One region of the Mesorhizobium sp. B2-8-9 genome, then DNA from elsewhere that is predicted to be linked to it. Evidence: predicted binding sites of a transcription regulator. Region 1 holds the regulator's gene; each other region holds the start of a gene.

Region 1 (6,904 bases):
AAGCGCCCGCGGCCGGAAATGCATTTTCCGCCAAGCCGGGTTTCAGGAATAGTTTGGCCGAATCCGGGATCGGTTGAGATTGGAACCTATTGACGCGCCGCTATGGCGGCAGCCGCGCCCATCATGAAGCCGGCGGCGGTGCGGTTCAGCACCTTCAGCGCGCGCGGCGATTTCAGGAACCAGCGCGCCTTGGCTGCGAGCGCCAGATAAGGCACCAGCACCACGAACAGAACCGCCACGGTGAGCATCGCAAGAATCGCGTAGTCGGCGAGCGTGATCGTCTTCAGGTCGACGATGGTCGGCGTGATGGCGAGATAGAAGATCATCGTCTTGGGATTGCCGAGCGTCACCGTCAGCCCGGCGATGAAGCTCGACACCAGCCCGCCTTTGGCCTTCCGCGCCTCGACGGTCTCGGGCGTGATGCCGCTGGTCCAGAAGCGCCAGGCGAGGAAGGCGAGATAGGCGACGCCGGCCCATTTGATGGCGAGGAAGACCATGCCGAAGGTCTGCGCGACGAAGGCGAGCCCGAGCACGACGGCGGTGAGATAGGTGAGGTCGCCGAGCATCAGGCCGAACGACATGGCGAGCGAGGACCGGAAGCCGGAGCCGAGCGCGCGGGCGACAAGCGCCGTGACGCCGGGGCCTGGAATGGCGGCGGCGACGCCGAGCGCGGCGCTGTAGGCAAGGAATCCGGTGAGTGTCATGGTTCTGGCCTAGCGTATGTGGGGCTGGGTTTTTATCAATTCCCTCGCACTGGAATTCGTTACGCCAGCGCGACTGGCACGGGCATTTGGCCGGTCGCCCGGCGGGCGCCTTGGAGATTGGCTGGAGCGTCCCAACCTCGTCATCCACGGGCGGAGCAAGGAGCGAAGCGACGCGCGCAGACCCGAGGATCCATTCCGTGACCTCCGAGCGCCACAACTGTGCAGAATTCTGCGCCGCTGCACTCTTTGATCAGGGTCACGGAATGGATTCCAGGGTCTCCGCGACGCCGCTTCGCGGCTGCTCCGCCCTGGAATGACGAGGTTGGGGGAGCTACCCACCATACGTAATACGCCAGATCGTCCCGTTGCCGTCCTCGGTCAGGATCAGCGCGCCGTCGCTGGCCACGGCGACGCCGACCGGCCGGCCCCAGACCGCGTCGTCGGATATGACGAAGCCGGTGGCGAAGTCCTCGTATTCGCCGGTCGGCTTGCCGTCCTTGAACCTCAGCCGCACCACCTTGTAGCCGGTGCGGACATTGCGGTTCCACGAGCCGTGCAGCGTGACGAAGGCGTCGCCCTTAAAATCGGCCGGGAAGTTGGCGCCATCATAGAAGGCGATGTTGAGCGGCGCCGAATGCGCCTGTATCAGCACGTCCGGAACCGTGACCTTGCCGGCGAGATCGGGGCGGGCGCCCTCGTGGCGCGGGTCCTCATTGTCGCCGATATAATACCAGGGCCAGCCATAGAAGGCGCCTTCCTTCACCGCGGTGGCATATTCGAAGGGGGTGTTGTCGCCAAGCTCGTCGCGCTCGTTGACGACGCACCAGAGCGCGCCCGTCGCCGGCTGCATGGTCATGCCGGAACAGTTGCGCAGGCCGGTGGCGACGGTTCTGCGGTTGTTGCCGTCGGGGTCGAAGGCCAGCACATCGGCGCGGCCCTGTTCCGGACCCCAGGCCTCGCCCAGCGGCTGCGATTTCGTCCACGCCTCGACACCGCCCTTCGGCTTCGCGCCCATGTCCTCGGCGATGTTGGAGCCGGAGCCGACCGACAGATAGAGCGTCTTGCCGTCGGGCGAGAAGGCGATGTCGCGCGTCCAGTGGTGGCTGGCGGGGACTTTGGCGACGATGGTTTCCGGCTTGCCCGACGCTTCGAGGTCACCCTCGCGATAGGGGAAGCGGACGACGCTGTTGCTGTTGGCGACATAGACCCATTGCGGCTTGTCGCCCGGCGGGTAGAAGGCGATGCCGTAGGGCCGGGTCAGGCCCTTGGCGAAGATCGACTCCTGTGCAGGCTTGGCGCTGCCTTCCGCCAGGCGATAGACGCGCACCTGGTTCGCCCGGCTGTCGGCAACGAAGAGGTCGCCGTTCGGCGCCACCCGCACGACGCGAGGACTGTCGATGCCGGATGCGATCAGTTCGGCGGAAAAGCCAGGCGGAAGCTTTGGCTTCGCATCCTCGGGGCGCTCGGTGACGCCGCCGCCGTTCGAAGCGGACTCCGTCATGTCGGGTTTCGGCAAATCCTCAGGTTTCAGCAGCCGGCGCACGCCCGGACGGTCGGCTTTCCAGTCGCCGAAAGCTTTTTCGCCGCTGAGCAAGGGCTGACCGGCCTGCTGCGCAAAGGCAGCCGTGGCAAAAACCAGCGCGAGGCCCGCAAGGCCGGCGATCCGCATCATGCTGTCCTCCGTCTCTGCCTATGTCCTGCCCTCGGGTGCCTCAGTCGATAAGGCCCCGGAGACAGAACATATTGGGCTAACGATCGAAAAGAGAAGCTCGCGCACGTGACTTGCCGGCCTCAGGCCTCTTCGGCATCCAGGTCGTCGTCGAGGCGCTTTTCCAACTCGACGAGATCAGCCGGCAGGGGCAGGCCCATGGCGCGCATCTCCCTCAATTTCTCGCGCAGCTGCTCCTGGATCTCGTGCTCGTCCTCGGGCTGGTTCACCATTTCCTCGAGCAGCAGGCTGATCTGGGCCTTGAGCGATTCCAGCGCCATGTTCTTCTCCTTTGCACCCTCAGCTGTGTCGAGGTTCAGGTCAGGCCGGCCTCACCTGAATATCGATACACCTAACGAAGCATGCGGGAAATCAGTTGTGCAGTGTAATCGACCATCGGCACGATGCGGGCGTAGTTCAGGCGGGTCGGCCCGATGACGCCAAGCGCGCCGACGACGCGGGCGTCCTTGTCGCGATAGGGGGCGACGACCAGCGAGGAGCCGGACAGCGAAAACAGCTTGTTCTCCGAGCCGATGAAGATGCGCACGCCCGGCCCCTCTTCGGCGAGATCGAGCAGCTGCAGCAGTCCGTCCTGGGTTTCCAAATCCTCGAACAGATGGCGAAGCAATTCGATGTCCGCTTGGGCGGTGACGTTTTCCAGGAGATTGGCGCGGCCGCGCACGATAAGGCGCGCCGGCAGGCCGCTTTCGGCGCCGGCCCAGACCGCGAGGCCTTTCTCGACCAGATCCTGCGACAGCGTGTCGAGGGCCGCCCTGGTCTCGTCCTTGATGCGGGCGATTTCCGCCCGCGCCTCGGCCAGCGTCCGGCCACGGATATGCGCATTGAGGAAATTGGACGCTTCGTGCAGCTGCGACACGGTGGTGCCGGCCGGCAGGTCGACGACGCGGTTCTCGACATCACCGTTCTGCGACACCAGCACGGCGAGCGCCTTTGCGGGCTCGAGCTGGATGAATTCGATGTGCTTCAGCGCCACCTCGTGCTTGGAGGCGAGCACGAGGCCGGCGCCGCGCGACATGCCCGACAGCATCTGGCTGGCCTCGGTCAGCATATGCTCCAGCGTCGCGCCCGAGCCGGAGGCGCGCACCTGCGCCTCGATGGTGCGGCGCTCGTCGTCGGAAAGGTCGCCCAGCTCCATGAAGGCGTCGACGAAAAAGCGCAGGCCGGTCTGGGTCGGCAGCCGCCCGGCGGAAACATGCGGCGCGTAGATCAGCCCCAGATGCTCGAGGTCGCTCATCACGTTGCGGATGGTGGCGGGCGACAGCGAGGAGGGCAGGATGCGCGACAGGCTGCGCGAGCCAACCGGCTCGCCGTCGCGCAGATAGGAATCGACAATCCGCCGGAAGATATCGCGCGAGCGCATGTCGAGTGACTGAAGTACCGGCGACTGCGACGTCGGATCGACTGGTTTGTTCATTCCGGCGAGAAACCTCCTTCCGAAAGATATAGACTTAAGCTACGGCGGCGCAACCCGGTGCCGCGCTCGCGGTCACACGGTGCCGCGTTTGCAGTCGCGCGGCCCGTTTTCCTGCGCGGCGTCCTTTTCCTTTGCGACTTGCCCCGCATGCGTCTACAAGCCGGCCACGATTCCGGAAACGACAAGAAAGAAGGCCGAATGCGCCCCTCCAAACGCCAAGCCGACGAAATGCGCGCCATCTCCTTCGAGCGCGGCGTCTCCAAGCACGCCGAAGGCTCGTGCCTGGTGAAGTTCGGCGACACGCATGTCCTGTGCACGGCCAGCCTGGAGGAAAAGGTGCCGGCCTGGATGCGCAATTCCGGCAAGGGCTGGGTGACGGCCGAATACGGCATGCTGCCGCGCTCGACCGGCGAGCGCATGCGGCGCGAAGCCTCCGCCGGCAAGCAGGGCGGCCGCACGCTGGAGATCCAGCGGCTGATCGGCCGCTCGCTGCGTGCCGTGGTCGACCTGCAGGCGCTGGGCGAGCAGCAGATCACCGTCGACTGCGACGTCATCCAGGCCGATGGCGGCACCCGCACGGCCTCGATCACCGGCGGCTGGGTGGCGCTCTACGATTGCCTGCGCTGGATGGAAGCGCGCCAGATGGTGAGCGTCGCCAAGGTGCTGAAGGACCATGTCGCGGCAATTTCCTGCGGCATCCATGACGGCCAGCCGGTCATCGATCTTGATTACCTGGAGGATTCCTCGGCCGGCACCGACGCCAATTTCGTCATGACCGGCAAGGGCGGCATCGTCGAGATCCAGGGCACGGCCGAGGGCGAGCCTTTCTCCGAGGAGCAGTTCGCGGCGCTGATGGGCTTGGCGAAGAAGGGCATTTCGCGGCTGGTGAGCCTGCAGCAGATGGCGGTGGCGTAGGTTTCCGAATGCCGAGCCTAGGCCCCCCTCTCTGGCCTGCCGGCCATCTCCCCCTCAAGGGGGGAGATTGGGTGTCACGACGGCTTTCGCCAATCGCCAGCGTTGCAAGAATGGCGCCTTCGCCGAAGCTGCCAATCTTCCCCTTTGAGGGGGAGATGCCCGGCAGGGCAGAGAGGGGGGCCTCGTGATACCCTCCGCAATCCTCGAATCCGCCCTCTACGTCACAGACCTACACGCCGCCGAAGCCTTCTACCGCAACGTCATCGGCCTCGAAGCCTTGGGCAAGGTCGAAGGGCGCCACGTTTTCTTCCGCTGCGGCGACGGCGTATTGCTTCTCTTCAACGCCGAGGCAACGAAAATCCCGCCGGCGCCGGACGCTCGGCTGAAGGTGCCGCCGCATGGCACGGCCGGCGAAGGGCACCTCTGCTTTGCGGCAACCGCCGATGAAATCGCCGCATGGCGCAGGCATCTCGCCGCCAACAACATCGCCATCGAAAGCGATTTCGAATGGCCGCAGGGCGGGCACTCGATCTATATCCGCGACCCGTCCGGCAATTCGATCGAGTTCGCCGAGCCAAGGATCTGGGGTTTCTGATGCACTCGCAACCTTTTCATTCCCTTGGGGAAAAAAAGATCGTCGTCGCCAGCCACAATGAAGGCAAGCTGCGCGAATTCGCCGACCTGATGGCGCCGTTCGGATTCGAGGCGAAATCGGCCAAGGAATACGGCCTGCCCGAACCGGACGAGACCGGCACCACCTTCGAGGAGAACGCCTATATCAAGGCGTATGCCGCCGCCAAGGCGACCGGCCTGCCGGCGCTGTCGGACGATTCCGGGCTCTGCGTCGACGCGCTCGACGGCGCGCCCGGTGTCTATACCGCCAACTGGGCCGAGACGCCGGACGGCAGCAGGGATTTCGGCATGGCCATGCAGCGCACCGAGGTGGCGCTGCAGGAGGTTGGCGCTACGGAGCCCGCGCAGCGCACCGGCCGCTTCGTCGCCGTAATCTGCCTGGCATTTCCCGACGGCGAGGCCGAATATTATCGCGGCGAGGCCGAAGGCACGCTGGTGTGGCCGCCGCGCGGCACGCTCGGCTTCGGCTACGATCCGGTGTTCCTGCCCAACGGTTTCGACAAGACTTTTGGCGAGATGAGCGCGCAAGAAAAGCATGGCTGGAGGCCCGGCCAGGCGACGGCGCTTTCGCACCGCGCCCGCGCCTTTCAGAAATTCGCCGAAGTGCGATTGAATTTGGCCAGATTGGATTTGGCGCGATCAGGACCCGCATGAGCGCAGTGCCCCTACCGCTCGACCGCAGCCCCGGCTTCGGCGTTTATATCCACTGGCCGTTCTGCGCAGCCAAGTGCCCTTACTGCGACTTCAACAGCCATGTCCGCCACCAGCCGGTCGACCAGGAGCGTTTTGCCCGCGCCTTCGAGACGGAGCTCGCAACCATGCGGGCCCGCACCGGGCCACGCGAGGTGACCAGCATCTTTCTCGGCGGCGGCACGCCGTCGCTGATGAAGCCGGAAACGGTGGCCGCCGTCCTGGAGGCCGTGGCAAGGAACTGGACGGTGCCGGCCGGCATCGAGGTGACGCTGGAAGCCAACCCGTCCTCGGTCGAAGCCGAGCGTTTCCGCGGCTACCGCGCCGCCGGCGTCAACCGCGTCTCGCTCGGCGTGCAGGCGCTCAACGACAAGGATCTGCGCTTCCTCGGCCGGCTGCACAATGTCGAGGAGGCGCTGCACGCCATTGGCCTCGCGCGCGACATTTTCCCCCGCCTCTCCTTCGACCTGATCTATGCGCGACCCGGCCAGACGCCGGAGGCGTGGGGGGCGGAGCTGGAGCAGGCGATCGGCTATGCCGTCGACCACCTGTCGCTCTATCAGTTGACCATCGAGGAGGGCACGCCCTTCCACGCGCTTTACGCGGCACGCAAATTCACGCTGCCCGACAATGATCATGCCGCCGACCTCTACGCGCTGACGCAGGAGGCAACGGCGGCGCATGGCCTGCCCGCTTATGAGATTTCCAACCACGCGCGGCCGGGCGCGGAAAGCCGGCACAATCTGACCTATTGGCGCTACGGCGAATATGTCGGCGTCGGTCCGGGCGCCCATGGTCGCTTCGTCGAGAACGGCCGCC
Region 2 (6,904 bases), on a different contig from region 1:
TAAGGCGGCCGGGGGTCACCGTTGGGCTCCAAGTGCTCGAGGGCCGTGGCCTCATCCGTTCGCGACGAGGTGAAATCGTCATTCGAGACCGCCAAGGCCTCGTTGCCCAAGCAGCTGGTATCTATGGGCAACCAGAAGGCGAATATGTTCGGCTGATTGGGGAAATCGCCCGACGCTGACCATGGGGTCTGTGGGGTCCGCAAGCTCGGTCCTCGCTAGCAGCTAAGCAGAATCTTGCTTCGCGCGCGGTCAGATGGTGTAGAGATCCCTGGCTTGGACGAGCGGGCGACGGTTTTTGCAAATCCCAAGAATGGCTTGCATACAGGAGAGCAGCCCTCCATCATAGCCGGATTCGCAGTTCCATTTTTTGCCAGCGCACCTTGCGATTGGCAGCACGAATCGGGACGCCGCCCCCTAGGAGGGGGAGAAACCATGCCTTCCGTATCTACTGGACGGGCCAACTTATTGGACGCAGAAACGGGCGCCCGTTTCATTCACGCGCTACTCGATGAACTCTCTGGCGGGAAAGCGCCCACGCCCGACTTCGTCAAACAAAGCGCGGCGACAGTGCTTGCCAACGAAATGAATGTGGCGAGCCGGCCGGCATAGTCGTACTGAATGAGTGCACGGCGATCTATGCAGGAGGCAAGTCCGGCCAGATTTCGGAGCTGTATGTTCGACCCGAGATGCGCTCCAATGATTGCCCCTTGTCTGCTCGAGGTCGCTGTGCGGGAAAGCCGCGCTCGTGGTTGGAAGCGACTTGAGGTTGGAGCACCCGCGCAACCAAAATGGAAACGCACGTCGATTTCTACTCGGACGGGTTCGAGGAAGTCGGCCCTCGGCCCCGCAGGACTATTTAGACAATCTGTCCCCAACCTATGCCAAGCTACACAGGTGTAATGCAGGGTCACTTCGCCAGCAACGGTTATTCTCGCTTCGACGAACTTCAAAGCCGGCATGTGGCAGATCAAGTTCGGCTGCGAGCATCTTCACCCTTGGAGGAGGCGCGCTGCCTCGCGTACGGATGTCACTCGCGACCCACTCCCAGACCTGTTCCTGGCGCCCCTGATTGGTTGGAGTTTAGAGGCGCCCCTGATTGGTTGGAGTTTAGAAAAGTCAGCCACCGTCTGGTCTGACCGACGGAGCCGATCCTACCGGGGCGGCTCTGGTGTGGATCAAACGCGCCATAGTCCATTGTGAGACGGGGGGTGCCGCGGCGGATTGAGCGCACCTGATGAGCTTGGCAGCAACAAAACCACTTGCCGACTACCAGCACTCCGAGTGGGTTTGTTCCCGAATGAACTTCCTCGCGAGGCGCACCCGTGTGCAGGTGCGGTGATGCGGCGACAGCCGTAGCGGGCTGGCCGACAAAATGTAAGTAAGCGGCAGCAACCCCTGCGTCCTGGGTTTGAGCAAACCACAAGCGAGATACGGCCTTCAATCCGAATGCCTCCTGGCACAAGAAGTTCGCAAGTCTCGCTGCCTGATCAGCACTCCCCGCAGCGCGCAGGCGTTGCAACGGATCTTCAAAGAAATTCACAGGCTCTTAGCACTCCAAAGCCGCTGGGAATGGTAGGCGAACATAAATTGTCGAAACGCGCTGCCGAGAATGCCAAATGACGAAGTCAGCAGGAGTGTTCAAAGTGGTCGCCTTGCCTGAGAGCTTTGGATCAAGATTTTGCTCATGCGCCTGCCCTTTCGTCTTGACTATCTCCGGCTTACCCCTTAATCCTCCCGTTGTTAGCACTCGCTCGCGGTGAGTGCTAACAACGGTCCGGCAAAGCCGGGCTTTGCAGTTTGTCCGGCGTGGCCGGACGGTGTTTCTCACCGCTCTCACCGAGGAAGAAAAAATGGCAAAGTCGAAGTTCCGCCCGCTTCATGACCGCGTGGTCGTTCGGCGGGTCGAATCCGAATCCAAGACCGCGGGCGGGATCATCATCCCGGATACGGCAAAGGAAAAGCCGCAGGAAGGCGAGATCATCGCTGTCGGCTCCGGTGCTCGTGACGAAACCGGCAAGCTGGTCCCGCTGGACGTCAAGGCTGGCGACCGCATCCTGTTCGGCAAGTGGTCGGGCACCGAAGTCAAGCTCAATGGCGAAGACCTTCTGATCATGAAGGAATCCGACGTGATGGGCATCATCGGCTGACCGCCGTCGCCTTTCATCACATCCAATCTGAATTTAGGCCGAATTGCCCAGGAGCAAAAAAATGGCTGTGAAGCTCGTCAAATTCTCCCGTGATGCCCGCGAACGCATGCTGCGCGGCGTCAACATCCTCGCCGACGCGGTGAAGGTCACGCTCGGCCCGAAGGGCCGCAACGTCGTCATCGACAAGTCGTTCGGCGCCCCGCGCATCACCAAGGACGGCGTCACCGTCGCCAAGGAAATCGAGCTTGAAGACAAGTTCGAGAACATGGGCGCGCAGATGGTCCGCGAAGTCGCTTCGAAGACCAACGACATCGCCGGCGACGGCACCACGACCGCGACGGTTCTGGCGCAGTCGATCGTCCAGGAAGGCCACAAGGCCGTTGCCGCCGGCATGAACCCGATGGACCTGAAGCGCGGCATCGATCTGGCTGTGACCGAAGTCGTCGCGACGCTGATCAAGAACGCCAAGAAGATCAAGACCTCCGAGGAAGTTGCTCAGGTCGGCACGATCGCCGGTAATGGCGACGAGTCGGTCGGCAAGATGATCGCGGAAGCGATGCAGAAGGTCGGCAACGAAGGCGTCATCACGGTTGAAGAAGCCAAGACCGCCGAGACCGAACTCGAAGTCGTCGAAGGCATGCAGTTCGACCGCGGCTATCTCTCGCCCTACTTCGTCACCAACGCCGACAAGATGGTTGCCGAGCTCGAGGACGTCTACATCCTGCTCCACGAGAAGAAGCTCTCCAACCTGCAGGCCATGCTGCCGGTTCTCGAAGCCGTCGTGCAGACCTCCAAGCCGCTGCTCATCATCTCGGAAGACGTCGAAGGCGAGGCCCTGGCCACGCTGGTCGTCAACAAGCTGCGTGGCGGCCTGAAGATCGCTGCCGTCAAGGCGCCGGGCTTTGGTGATCGCCGCAAGGCCATGCTGGAAGACATCGCCATCCTCACCGGTGGCCAGGTCATCTCGGAAGACCTCGGCATCAAGCTCGAGAACGTCGGCCTCAACATGCTCGGCCGCGCCAAGAAGGTGTCGATCTCCAAGGAGAACACCACCATCGTCGACGGCGCCGGCAAGAAGGCCGAGATCCAGGGCCGCGTTGCCCAGATCAAGCAGCAGATCGAAGAGACCACTTCGGACTACGACAAGGAGAAGCTGCAGGAACGTCTGGCGAAGCTCGCCGGCGGCGTTGCGGTGATCCGCGTCGGCGGTGCGACGGAAGTCGAAGTCAAGGAAAAGAAGGACCGCGTCGATGACGCCCTCAACGCGACCCGCGCGGCCGTCGAAGAAGGCATCGTTGCTGGTGGTGGCGTCGCGCTGCTGCGCGCTTCGCTGAGCATCAACGCTGTCGGCGTCAACTCCGACCAGGCCGCCGGCATCAACATCGTTCGTCGCGCGCTGCAGGCTCCGGCCCGCCAGATCGCGGCCAACGCCGGTGCGGAAGCCTCGATCGTTGCCGGCAAGATCCTTGAGAACAAGGGCGCGACCTTCGGCTACAACGCCCAGACGGGCGAATATGGCGACATGATCGCCATGGGTATCGTCGATCCGGTCAAGGTTGTCCGTACGGCTCTTCAGGACGCGGCCTCGGTCGCCGGCCTGCTGGTCACCACCGAAGCCATGATCGCGGAGGCTCCCAAGAAGGAGTCGGCTGGCGGCGGCATGCCTGGCGGCATGGGCGGCGGCGGCATGGGCGGCATGGGCGGCATGGGCGGCATGGATTTCTAATCCACGCTACCTGCGCAATACGGAAAGGGCGGCAGCGATGCCGCCCTTTTTTTGCACAACTTCGCGGAACCACAGCTACATCGTCGTACTGGCCGCTTGATACCGCCTATTACCTCATGTCCATTTCCAGCACCCATCTCGTCCTTTGACGCTCTTCTTGATGCAGTCAGCAACAGCTGGTACCGGTCACAACTCTTTCGCGTACTCTTTTACTGCAAATTCAAGTGATTGGGGCATAGGGACAGGAAGCCCTGAGCGGTTCTGCAGCCAAGCTGTGCAGAATTTGTCGGTCTGCCTCTGTCTCCACGCCCTCGGCCATGACCTCGATCCCAAGCACAAGCAGCCTGTCATCTCGAGACCTTGCCAGACCGCGAACGAAGCCCTGCTGCCGCATCACTGCTGTGAAGGGCGGGCCATTGGGCGGTCAACGAATCTCCTGTGTCATCTAGGACCAGATCGACTCGGCCAGAGGCTTCTGACGACTTTATGCATGCGATTCCCACTTTTGTTAGCATTCGGCGCGAACCCGCCCCCTGCACCAAACCTGCGAAAGGACCTGATCGTTGTCGCCTAAAGCTTGTTGTCATCGACTTGAGCGTTCTCTGCTTCTCATGGAAGATGCTAAATCCGCTCGTGCGTTATTGCCGGCCAGCAAAGGCTGCGGGTCGGCGGTGAGGGTGTCGAGAGGCGGCAGTTCACCTTGACTCATTGGTGCCGCCGGCGCCTGGATGGTTTCCACGACTGTGCCGGAAGCACCGGAGACATGTGACATCTCGGCAGCGGGCGTCAGGGCGGCTTCTCTCTCCCTGCTGCACAGAAAATCGTGGAGCGCCTCCACGCAAATGCCGGCGTTCTTCTTGTCTTTTCTAAAGGTCGGGACCACCTTGATATCGGCCTGTTGGTAGTCTGGCCCGCGCTTTTCTAACATGTTTTCGAGCTGCTGCTTGATGTCGGGGCCTTGCAGCAGCGGCCGGCCGGTGTCGCCCGTGGAGCGCTGCTGCAGGTGGAGGCGCCTGCCGATCTCATCCAGGTCGGTGTTGAGCCAGATTGACACCGCCTTCTCGCGGATCAGGTCTCGATTGGGCTGCTTGACAAAGCCGCCGCCGCCGGTTGCGATGACCATGGGGCCTTTCTTCAACTGCTCGGCGAGCTCTCTAGTCTCCAGCTCCCTGAAGTAGGGCTCGCCACGGCGCTCGAATATATCCTTAATATCGCCGTGCCCTTTGATGATAAGTTTATCGATGTCGACAAACTCCACCCCCAGCTCCCTGGCAAGGCGGGGGCCGATGCTCGACTTGCCGCTCGCCGGCATGCCGACGAGCACGACCGGCCTCGTACCGAGGGCCGCGACGATCTTGCCGGCATGCGGCGAGAGAATGACCGCACTCTGTTGTCTTGCGACGGTGGGCGACCTGGAGGTCCCTGCCGCCCTCGACCTGCTTTCTCCTGACGAGCCCCAGTGTAATATGTCCCAGGCACCACGGGGAATGGGGACCAGCTCGCATTCGCTCTGCGCGCGCTGCGCGAGCTCGGCCCGGTAACTGGCCGGCGTATGGAACTCGACCTCGAAGCGATAGTTCTGTGCGGTTCTGAACGCCGTGTGAACGCCGCGTAACCCCTGCGTGTCCATCCTGATGAACCAGTTGGTGGTCTCGACCTCGCTGCAGTCACGCTCCTCGAAGGCCAGTGCCGCCTTCCTGAAGGCGCGCGTAAAAGCCTCGTCCGGGATCTCAAAGACATGGCGCACTGCACTGGTGACCAGTTGGGCATCCGGCGCCGCGCTCACGCCCTGGCCGGTCAACTCGTTGGCTGTCCCGATCTGCCCACGCGACCGTTGATCAAGATGCGGCACCTGCACCTCGATGCCGTCCTGCCGCAAAAGCTCGGCAACCGCATGCACAGTTTCGGTAATCGCGCTTTCTTGCGCTTGGGCGAGGGCGGCTTCGAGCCTGGCGCGCTCCAGGGCCTGTTCGCTGTTCGGCGCTATCCTGCTGGCGGGGTCGTCGTAGGCCGGAATTGCTAAGGCGCTGGGCAGTATTCGGTTTTCGACGGCGAGTCTGATCGAGGCCTCCATGACCGACGCCGCCAGCGTGGGGTTGTCCTTCAGATCCGCCAGGCTGCCATCGACGTCGAACCGGCCCTGTTGGAGCTTTGCCGCCTGCGACTTGACATAGGGCGCCGACTTGAAGCCCGGCCTCTGCTCTATGAGCCGCTGCAATTCGGTGGTTTTTTGCATGAACACTCGCGCACCGGTTTCGGACTTGTAGGCGTCCGTGCCGACCTTGATGCCGACGCTCAACAGATTGATCGCGCTTTCATGCAGATCGACCGGGTTGTAGCCGTCGGGCCGCGGATCAATGCGCGCCTGATAGCGGTTGAGCAGGAAGTCGACGCGTTTCCTGGCATCAGCGGTTGCCGGATAGGATTCGCTGAGTTTCGGGAAGAGCGCGGCGGCCTCGGCGCTGACGGCAGGCTTCGCGCCGGTTGAGGCCACGGATCGCGCAAACTTCTGCTTGACGTCCGACTGCTCATGAGCCGGCTCGCTATTGAGCTGCAGGTTCCAGTCCTGGAGCTCGGCCACTAGCAACGCGGCCAGTTCGCAGGCCACCGGATGCCGGGCGGTCTTGCTGTCTTCCCCCGCCCTGGCGATCAGCTCATGGAGGGTCTGGCCATTCGGCCGATCTTCCTGCAACAATGCACGGATGTCGGCCTTGAGCTCTTGATGAATGCCCTCGTAGGTGCCGAAGATGGCACGCTCAGCAAACCAGCGTTGCGCCTCCAGCGGCTGCGCCAGCACGTTGCGCTGCAGGCAGCTGTAGGTCTCCAGCACCAGCCCGGTGGCCGACAGGATCTGCTTGGACCGGCTGAACTGGTAGCCGCCTTTCTCAATGGCCGGCGTGTGCGACTTCGGCGGCTTCATCGAGGCGATGCCGCGCGCCTGCAGCTGCGCGTCGAACTGGCGCACATGCTCGTAAAGGCGAGGCTGGTCGCCGATGATGATGACGGCATCGCCATCAAAATCGCCGTCGAG
Region 3 (6,904 bases), on a different contig from region 1:
TCAACATCCTGAACCCGAAACTGTCGATCTTCTTCTTTGCCTTCCTGCCACAATTCGTCAGCACCACCGAGCCGCACGCGCTGCCCAAGATGCTGGAGCTCTCCGGCGTCTTCATGCTGATGACGTTCGTCGTCTTCGCCATCTACGGCGTCTTCGCGGCATCGGTGCGCAGCCATATCGTGTCGCGGCCGAAGGTGCTGACATGGATGCGCCGCAGCTTTGCCGCCGCGTTCGTCATGCTCGGCGCGAAGCTGGCGCTTGCCGATCGGTAGCCTTTGGCGCCTGCCCTCTACATAGCCCATGCCGCCTCGGGGGAGCTTTGGGCTGATGAGGCTCGAGAGATCCAGAAATCCGAGGAAGGCCGGAAATCCGAGTAAGAAAGGCGGTCGCAATGACGCTTGAATGCATCAATCCCCAGGATCTGCCGAAGCCTGACACATACAGCCAAGTTGTCGTGGCGAAGGGCAGCAGGCTGATATTTATCGCCGGCCAGGAACCTGAAGACCTAGACGGCAAGCTTGTCGGCGAAGGTGATTTCACGGCTCAAACGCGCCAGGTGTTCGCCAATCTCGGTCGGGCTATTGCCGCCGCAGGCGCCCGTCCCAACGACGTGGCGAAGATCATGATCTACGTCGTCGACTATCGGCTCGATGACCATTACCCGATCATCGATGCCGCCCGCGTGGCTCTGTTCGGGGACCACAAGCCGGCCAACGTGGTGTTGGGAGTGGCCAGCCTGTCGCCTGGATATCTGATCGAGGTCGATGCGGTTGCGGTGGTCGACGCCTAGCCTTTCACGTAGCCCATCGCCTCGACGATTTGCCGATCCGCGACGCGCATCAAGTTGACGCCGCGCAGAGACCTGCCGTCGGCCATCCAGAAGCGCCAGCGGATCGTGGCGCGGTCGCCGGCGACGAACGTCTCTTCGATATCGAAGCGGGTACCGGGTCCGGTAGCGATCGCCGACCACAATTCGACGCAAGCCGCCTTGCCGGTGCGGCGGGCGCCGTCGGGCGCCGGCGTGGTGTTCTCGATCACGCAGTCCTGCGCCACCAGTTCGTTCAGTGCCGAAGGGTCGTGGCGCTGGAAGACGTCGTTGTAGCGCCGCATGATTTCCGCCGTCTCGGCGGAGCGTTTGGCCGCGGCGATGTCGATGATGTGTTCATGGGTCATTTGATCTTCTCCTGTCGTTTCATTGAGCTGCGAGGCTCGCCTTGAGCGTGATGGTGGCGACGCCCGCCAGCGCGCGCGAGACGAGACAGGCCGCCTTGGCCTTTTGCGCCAGCCGCTCGAAATCCTCGGCCGATATGCCGGCGATGCGCGCCTGAGTTTCGAGCTCGATGCGGGTGATCGTCGGCCCGGCCGTGGTCGCGCCGAGATGCACCTTGGCGATGGTGTGGATGCTCTCGGCCGTGTGGCCTTCGGCGCCGAGAATGGCGGTGAGCGCCATCGAAAAGCAGCCGGCATGGGCGGCCGCAATCAGCTCTTCCGGATTGGTGCCTGGGCCGTTCTCGAAGCGCGACGGGAAGGAATAGGCGCCTTCGAAAACGCCGCTGCCCAGCCGCAGCCGGCCGGATCCTTCCTTGAGCGTTCCTTGCCATTGGGCGGAGGCTTCGCGGATTGTCATGGCTGATCTCCTATCTGGTTTTGCGGAAAAGCGGCGATCACGCGCCGTCGATGACGACCTTGCCGAAGACGTCGCCCAGCTGGAAATGGCGGTAAGCCTCGCGCGCCTCGGCGAACGGGAAGACCTTGTCGATGATCGGTCTCAGCCGGTGCGTGGCGACCGCGGCAAGCATCGTCTCGAGCCCGTTGCGGCTGCCGACAAAGAGACGGGCGATGGTAACCAGGCTGCGCTGATAGACGGCGCCCGGAATCTCGACCGACTTGCCGTTGCGGTCCTGCACGGTGAGCAGCACGATGCGCCCTTGAAGCGTGCTGGCGATCAGCGATTGCGCAAAGGTCGCCGGGCCGCCGGTTTCGACGACCATGTCGATGCCGACGGTCGCCTCGCGCAGCTTCATGCCCCATTCCGGTGTCTCGGCTGCCGCGACGACGAGGTCGGCGCCGAGCGCCCGCAGCCTGTCGGTCTTCTCCGCCCGCGAGGTGACAGCGGCCACACGGCAGCCCATGAGCTTGGCGAACTGCAAGGCAAACAACGCAACACCACCTGAGCCAATGGTGAGAACCCATTGACCCGGCTTCGGAATCTCGGCGTGCGTCAGCGCGCTCCAGGCGGTCAGCCCGGCGCAGGTGAAGGTCGCAGCCTCCTGCCAGGAAAGATGGTCCGGCAGTCGCACCGCCCATTGCTCGTCAAGCAGCGCATATTCGCCCAGCACGCCGTCCAGTGTGCAGCCGAGCTGGTCGATCACGCCCGGATGGATGCGGCCGTCGATCCAGCGCGCGAAATAGCTGCCGGTGATGCGGTCGCCGACGGCAAAGCGAGTGACGCCGTCGCCGGCGGCCACGACTTCGCCGGCACCGTCGCTCAGCGGCACGATGCCCGCGCGGGGTGCCAAAGGATAGGTGCCGTTAAGGATCATCGTGTCCCGGCGGTTAAGCGAGGCGGCGCGCACTCGTACCAGGATCTGGTTTGCACCCGGCTTGAGCAGCGCTTCCTTGCGCATGACCAGTCCCTCGATGTCGCCGAATTCCTCGAGCCGGTATGTCCGCATTTTTGCCTCCGGTATATGTAGACCGATTTACATATTATGTAGACCGATTGTCATATTCAGGGCAAGTCCTATAATGCGCGCTCCTGACAAAGGTTGACATTTTGAGAGGTCGACGTGGCGACTGACACACGCACCCGCATGATCGAGGCGACGGCGCTGCTCATCCGCAAGCGCGGCTATCACGGCACGTCGCTGAACGACATTCTAAGCGCCAGCGCAGCACCGCGCGGCTCGCTCTATTTCCATTTCCCGGGCGGCAAGGACCAACTGGTCGTCGAGGTGACGCGCGCCAGTGTTGCCGACGTGACGGAGCGGCTGGGCGTCGCGCTGTTGGAGGAAAGCGATCCCGCCGTTGCCGTTCACCACATCTATCAGTCGGTGGCCCGCATGCTGGAGGAGAACGAATTCTCGCTCGGCTGTCCTGTCGCGCCGGTGGTGCTCGATGCGCCGAACGATGTGCCGGACCTGGTTGAAATCTGCCGCTCGGCCTTCGAGCAGTGGATCGGACTGCTGCGGCAGGCATTCGTCAGGGCAGGGGTGCCGGAGCGGCGCGCTCAGGCGCTGGCCCTGCTGGTCGAATCCTCGCTGGAAGGCCTGATGGTGATCGCCCGCGCCACCCGCGACCGTGCCCCGGTCCAGGCGGTTGCCGACGAGGTCGCTGCGCTGGTCGAGCAGGCGGTGCTGGCTGGCAAGGCGACACGGCAGGCGGAGAGTGCCGCCTGAGGACTCGGATTTGATCCATGCAAAACAAAAAGGGCGCCTTTCGGCGCCCTTTCCGTATCAGTGATGGGTCAGACTTCTTAGAAGTCCATGCCGCCCATGCCGCCCATGCCGCCGCCGCCCATGCCGCCAGGCATGCCGCCGCCAGCCGACTCCTTCTTCGGAGCTTCGGCGATCATGGCTTCGGTCGTGACGAGCAGGCCGGCGACCGAGGCCGCGTCCTGGAGAGCCGTGCGCACGACCTTGACCGGGTCGACGATGCCCATGGCGATCATGTCGCCATACTCGCCGGTCTGGGCGTTGTAGCCGAAGGTCGCGCCCTTGTTGTCGAGGATCTTGCCAGCGACGATCGAGGCTTCCGCACCGGCGTTGGCCGCGATCTGGCGGGCCGGAGCCTGCAGCGCGCGACGCACGATGTTGATGCCGGCGGCCTGGTCGGAGTTGGCGCCGGTGGCCTTGAGGTTGCCCGAAGCGCGCAGGAGCGCAACGCCGCCGCCGGCGACGATGCCTTCTTCCACGGCCGCGCGGGTCGCGTTCAGGGCGTCATCGACGCGGTCCTTCTTTTCCTTGACTTCCACTTCGGTCGCACCGCCGACGCGGATCACGGCAACGCCGCCGGCGAGCTTCGCCAGACGTTCCTGCAGCTTCTCCTTGTCGTAGTCCGAGGTGGTCTCCTCGATCTGCTGCTTGATCTGGGCGACGCGGCCCTGGATCTCGGCCTTCTTGCCGGCGCCATCGACGATGGTGGTGTTCTCCTTGGAGATCGACACCTTCTTGGCGCGGCCGAGCATGTTGAGGCCGACATTCTCAAGCTTGATGCCGAGGTCTTCCGAGATGACCTGGCCGCCGGTGAGGATGGCGATGTCTTCCAGCATGGCCTTGCGGCGATCGCCGAAGCCCGGCGCCTTGACGGCGGCGATCTTCAGGCCGCCGCGCAGCTTGTTGACGACCAGCGTGGCCAGAGCCTCGCCTTCGACGTCTTCCGAGATGATGAGCAGCGGCTTCGAGGTCTGGACGACGGCTTCCAGGACCGGCAGCATGGCCTGCAGGTTAGACAGCTTCTTCTCGTGCAGCAGGATGTAGGCGTCCTCGAGATCGGCGACCATCTTGTCAGCGTTGGTGACGAAGTAGGGCGACAGGTAGCCGCGGTCGAACTGCATGCCTTCGACGACTTCCAGCTCGGTCTCGGCGGTCTTGGCTTCCTCGACGGTGATGACGCCTTCGTTGCCGACCTTCTGCATCGCTTCCGCGATCATCTTGCCAACCGACTCGTCGCCATTGGCCGAGATCGTGCCGACCTGGGCGACTTCCTCGGAAGTCTTGATCTTCTTGGCGGCCTTGCCGAGCGCCGTGACGACTTCGGTGACGGCGAGGTCGATGCCGCGCTTCAGGTCCATCGGGTTCATGCCGGCGGCGACCGCCTTGTGGCCTTCCTGGACGATCGACTGCGCCAGAACCGTTGCGGTCGTGGTGCCGTCGCCGGCGATGTCGTTGGTCTTCGAAGCGACTTCGCGGACCATCTGGGCGCCCATGTTCTCGAACTTGTCCTCAAGCTCGATTTCCTTGGCGACGGTGACGCCGTCCTTGGTGATGCGCGGGGCGCCGAACGACTTGTCGATGACGACGTTGCGGCCCTTGGGGCCGAGGGTGACCTTCACCGCGTCGGCGAGGATGTTGACACCGCGCAGCATGCGCTCACGGGCATCGCGGGAGAATTTTACGTCTTTGGCAGCCATGTTTTAGCTCCTGGCAGGGGCTCAGGAAGAGCCCGAAGATGAAGATTCAGGTGAGGCCGATGATCAGCCGATGATGCCCATGATGTCGGATTCCTTCATGATCAGAAGGTCTTCGCCATTGAGCTTGACTTCAGTGCCCGACCACTTGCCGAACAGGATGCGGTCGCCGGCCTTGACGTCCAGCGGCACGAGCTTGCCGCTTTCGTCGCGGGCGCCGGAGCCGACGGCGATGATCTCGCCTTCCTGCGGCTTCTCCTTCGCCGTATCCGGGATGATGATCCCGCCGGCGGTCTTGGATTCGGATTCGACCCGGCGAACGACCACGCGGTCATGAAGCGGGCGGAACTTGGACTTTGCCATGTTTTCTTCCTCGAATGAGAACGGTGAGAACTGTTCCTCCATCCGGCGAGGCCGCCGGATATAAGTTAGCACTCACCAAAGGCGAGTGCTAACGTGGCGCTGAGATAGGCCGCTGGGTTGCCGGAGTCAAGGCGCGCGCAACGGGGCAGCGGCGCGAAATTTTTCTCCTGCGAAACGCCAGGCCGAAATGCACCGGCCATCGCGAGGCGCCGACGAGCAACCCGCCCGTTAGTCCAGGCGCCTCGGCGAACGCAGCACCAGCAGCGGGCAGCGTTCTGCGAGCCCGTATGTGCCGGTCGAGGCCAGCCGGACGTCATCGAAGAAGGTCTGGGCTTCCTTGATCAGCGCTGCCGCCGGGGCGAAGCTGTAGACGACGGACGAGTTCCGGTAGACGTCGATGGTCCCGATGGTCGGCAGCTCCCACCCGGTTCGAGCCGACAGCTCCTCGCGGTCGGGAAACATCCTGTCGAATTGTTCGAGGATGCCCCTCACCGGTATCGTGTAATCAGGCGCTCCGCCGATGGCGGTCATGGCCACGCGCCATTTGAGTTCATGGAATGTCGAGACGCCGCCGCTGAGTGCCAGGGCGCAGACTTCCTGCGGCTCGTCGCGGGTTTCGGGGGAAGCATAAAGCCTGATGGCGGCGCGCCCGTCGGGTTTGAGCGCACGCGCGATCGACGCGAGCAGTGAGCGTCTGAGGTCACCGGCGCCGATCACGGAGAGACATCCATCGCCGATCAGCGCTTCGATGCTCGCACCGGGAAACGGCAAGTCGAACCAGTCGCCCTGCACCGCCTTGCGCATATCGGTGTCGCCCGGCCAGATGCCGGCAATCATGTCGGGAGACTCGTCGACCGCCGTCATCGTGGCGCCGAGCCCGGCGAGCTCGGGCGTCACGCCGAGCATGACGACGTGCGATTGCGAAAGCTCGAGCTCACGTTCGTAGGCCTCGACCACCTGAGCCGGCGGCCGCAGCGGCGAGCCGAGCAACTGCCAGTGCTTGCGAATTGCATTCCAGTGCTCGGTCATGCAAACCCTGTATCGGTTAGGGCATTGTGTTCGTCGCATAATCGAAGGCGCATGATAAGCCAAGTGGGGCGCATGGCACGCATCGCCGTCATCACGCATGAACAAGACCGCTTCCAGACCCGGCGCGGGCTGCTGCTGCGCCGTGACAGCCCGTATATGCTCTTCGACCTGCTGGAGGAGCTGAAGCGCCGCGGCCATTCGGTGCGGGTCCTGCGCGGCACCTCGGCGAAGCCGGCCGCCGACATCGCGGTGCTGCATCTCGACGCGACCGTGACGCCGCCCGATTATGTCGACTATGCGCGCCGCTTTCCCTTCTGCCTCAATCTTGGGGCCGCCGACATCTCGAAACGCCGCGTCAGCGGCGCCGTGATTGGCCAAGGCGAC

What was found. Region 1 encodes HrcA, which represses chaperone genes, less so after heat shock. Its sites were predicted from a motif close to GTTAGCACTCNCNNNNNGNGAGTGCTAAC; they were not measured.
Region 2: the regulator HrcA is predicted to act here: its motif matches at 1,740-1,768, upstream of groES (co-chaperone GroES).
Region 3: the regulator HrcA is predicted to act here: its motif matches at 5,556-5,584, upstream of groES (co-chaperone GroES).

What each region holds. Positions count from the first base shown of each region.
Region 1 is NZ_VFTQ01000042.1:835-7,738, reverse strand. It holds gene FJ423_RS30675 (LysE family translocator) at 87-704, opposite strand; gene FJ423_RS30670 (sorbosone dehydrogenase family protein) at 1,036-2,376, opposite strand; gene FJ423_RS30665 (hypothetical protein) at 2,496-2,693, opposite strand; gene hrcA (heat-inducible transcriptional repressor HrcA) at 2,765-3,847, opposite strand; gene rph (ribonuclease PH) at 4,046-4,762, shown strand; gene FJ423_RS30645 (VOC family protein) at 4,947-5,357, shown strand; gene rdgB (RdgB/HAM1 family non-canonical purine NTP pyrophosphatase) at 5,357-6,049, shown strand; gene hemW (radical SAM family heme chaperone HemW) at 6,046-6,904, shown strand, end outside.
Region 2 is NZ_VFTQ01000001.1:115,539-122,442, forward strand. It holds gene FJ423_RS00515 (Crp/Fnr family transcriptional regulator) at 1-179, shown strand, start outside; gene groES (co-chaperone GroES) at 1,851-2,147, shown strand; gene groL (chaperonin GroEL) at 2,209-3,873, shown strand; gene FJ423_RS00540 (shikimate kinase) at 4,457-6,904, opposite strand, start outside.
Region 3 is NZ_VFTQ01000005.1:144,671-151,574, forward strand. It holds gene FJ423_RS08590 (LysE family translocator) at 1-272, shown strand, start outside; gene FJ423_RS08595 (RidA family protein) at 392-790, shown strand; gene FJ423_RS08600 (nuclear transport factor 2 family protein) at 787-1,173, opposite strand; gene FJ423_RS08605 (OsmC family protein) at 1,193-1,627, opposite strand; gene FJ423_RS08610 (NAD(P)-dependent alcohol dehydrogenase) at 1,665-2,675, opposite strand; gene FJ423_RS08615 (TetR/AcrR family transcriptional regulator) at 2,790-3,398, shown strand; gene groL (chaperonin GroEL) at 3,476-5,131, opposite strand; gene groES (co-chaperone GroES) at 5,195-5,491, opposite strand; gene FJ423_RS08630 (class I SAM-dependent methyltransferase) at 5,720-6,520, opposite strand; gene FJ423_RS08635 (hypothetical protein) at 6,593-6,904, shown strand, end outside.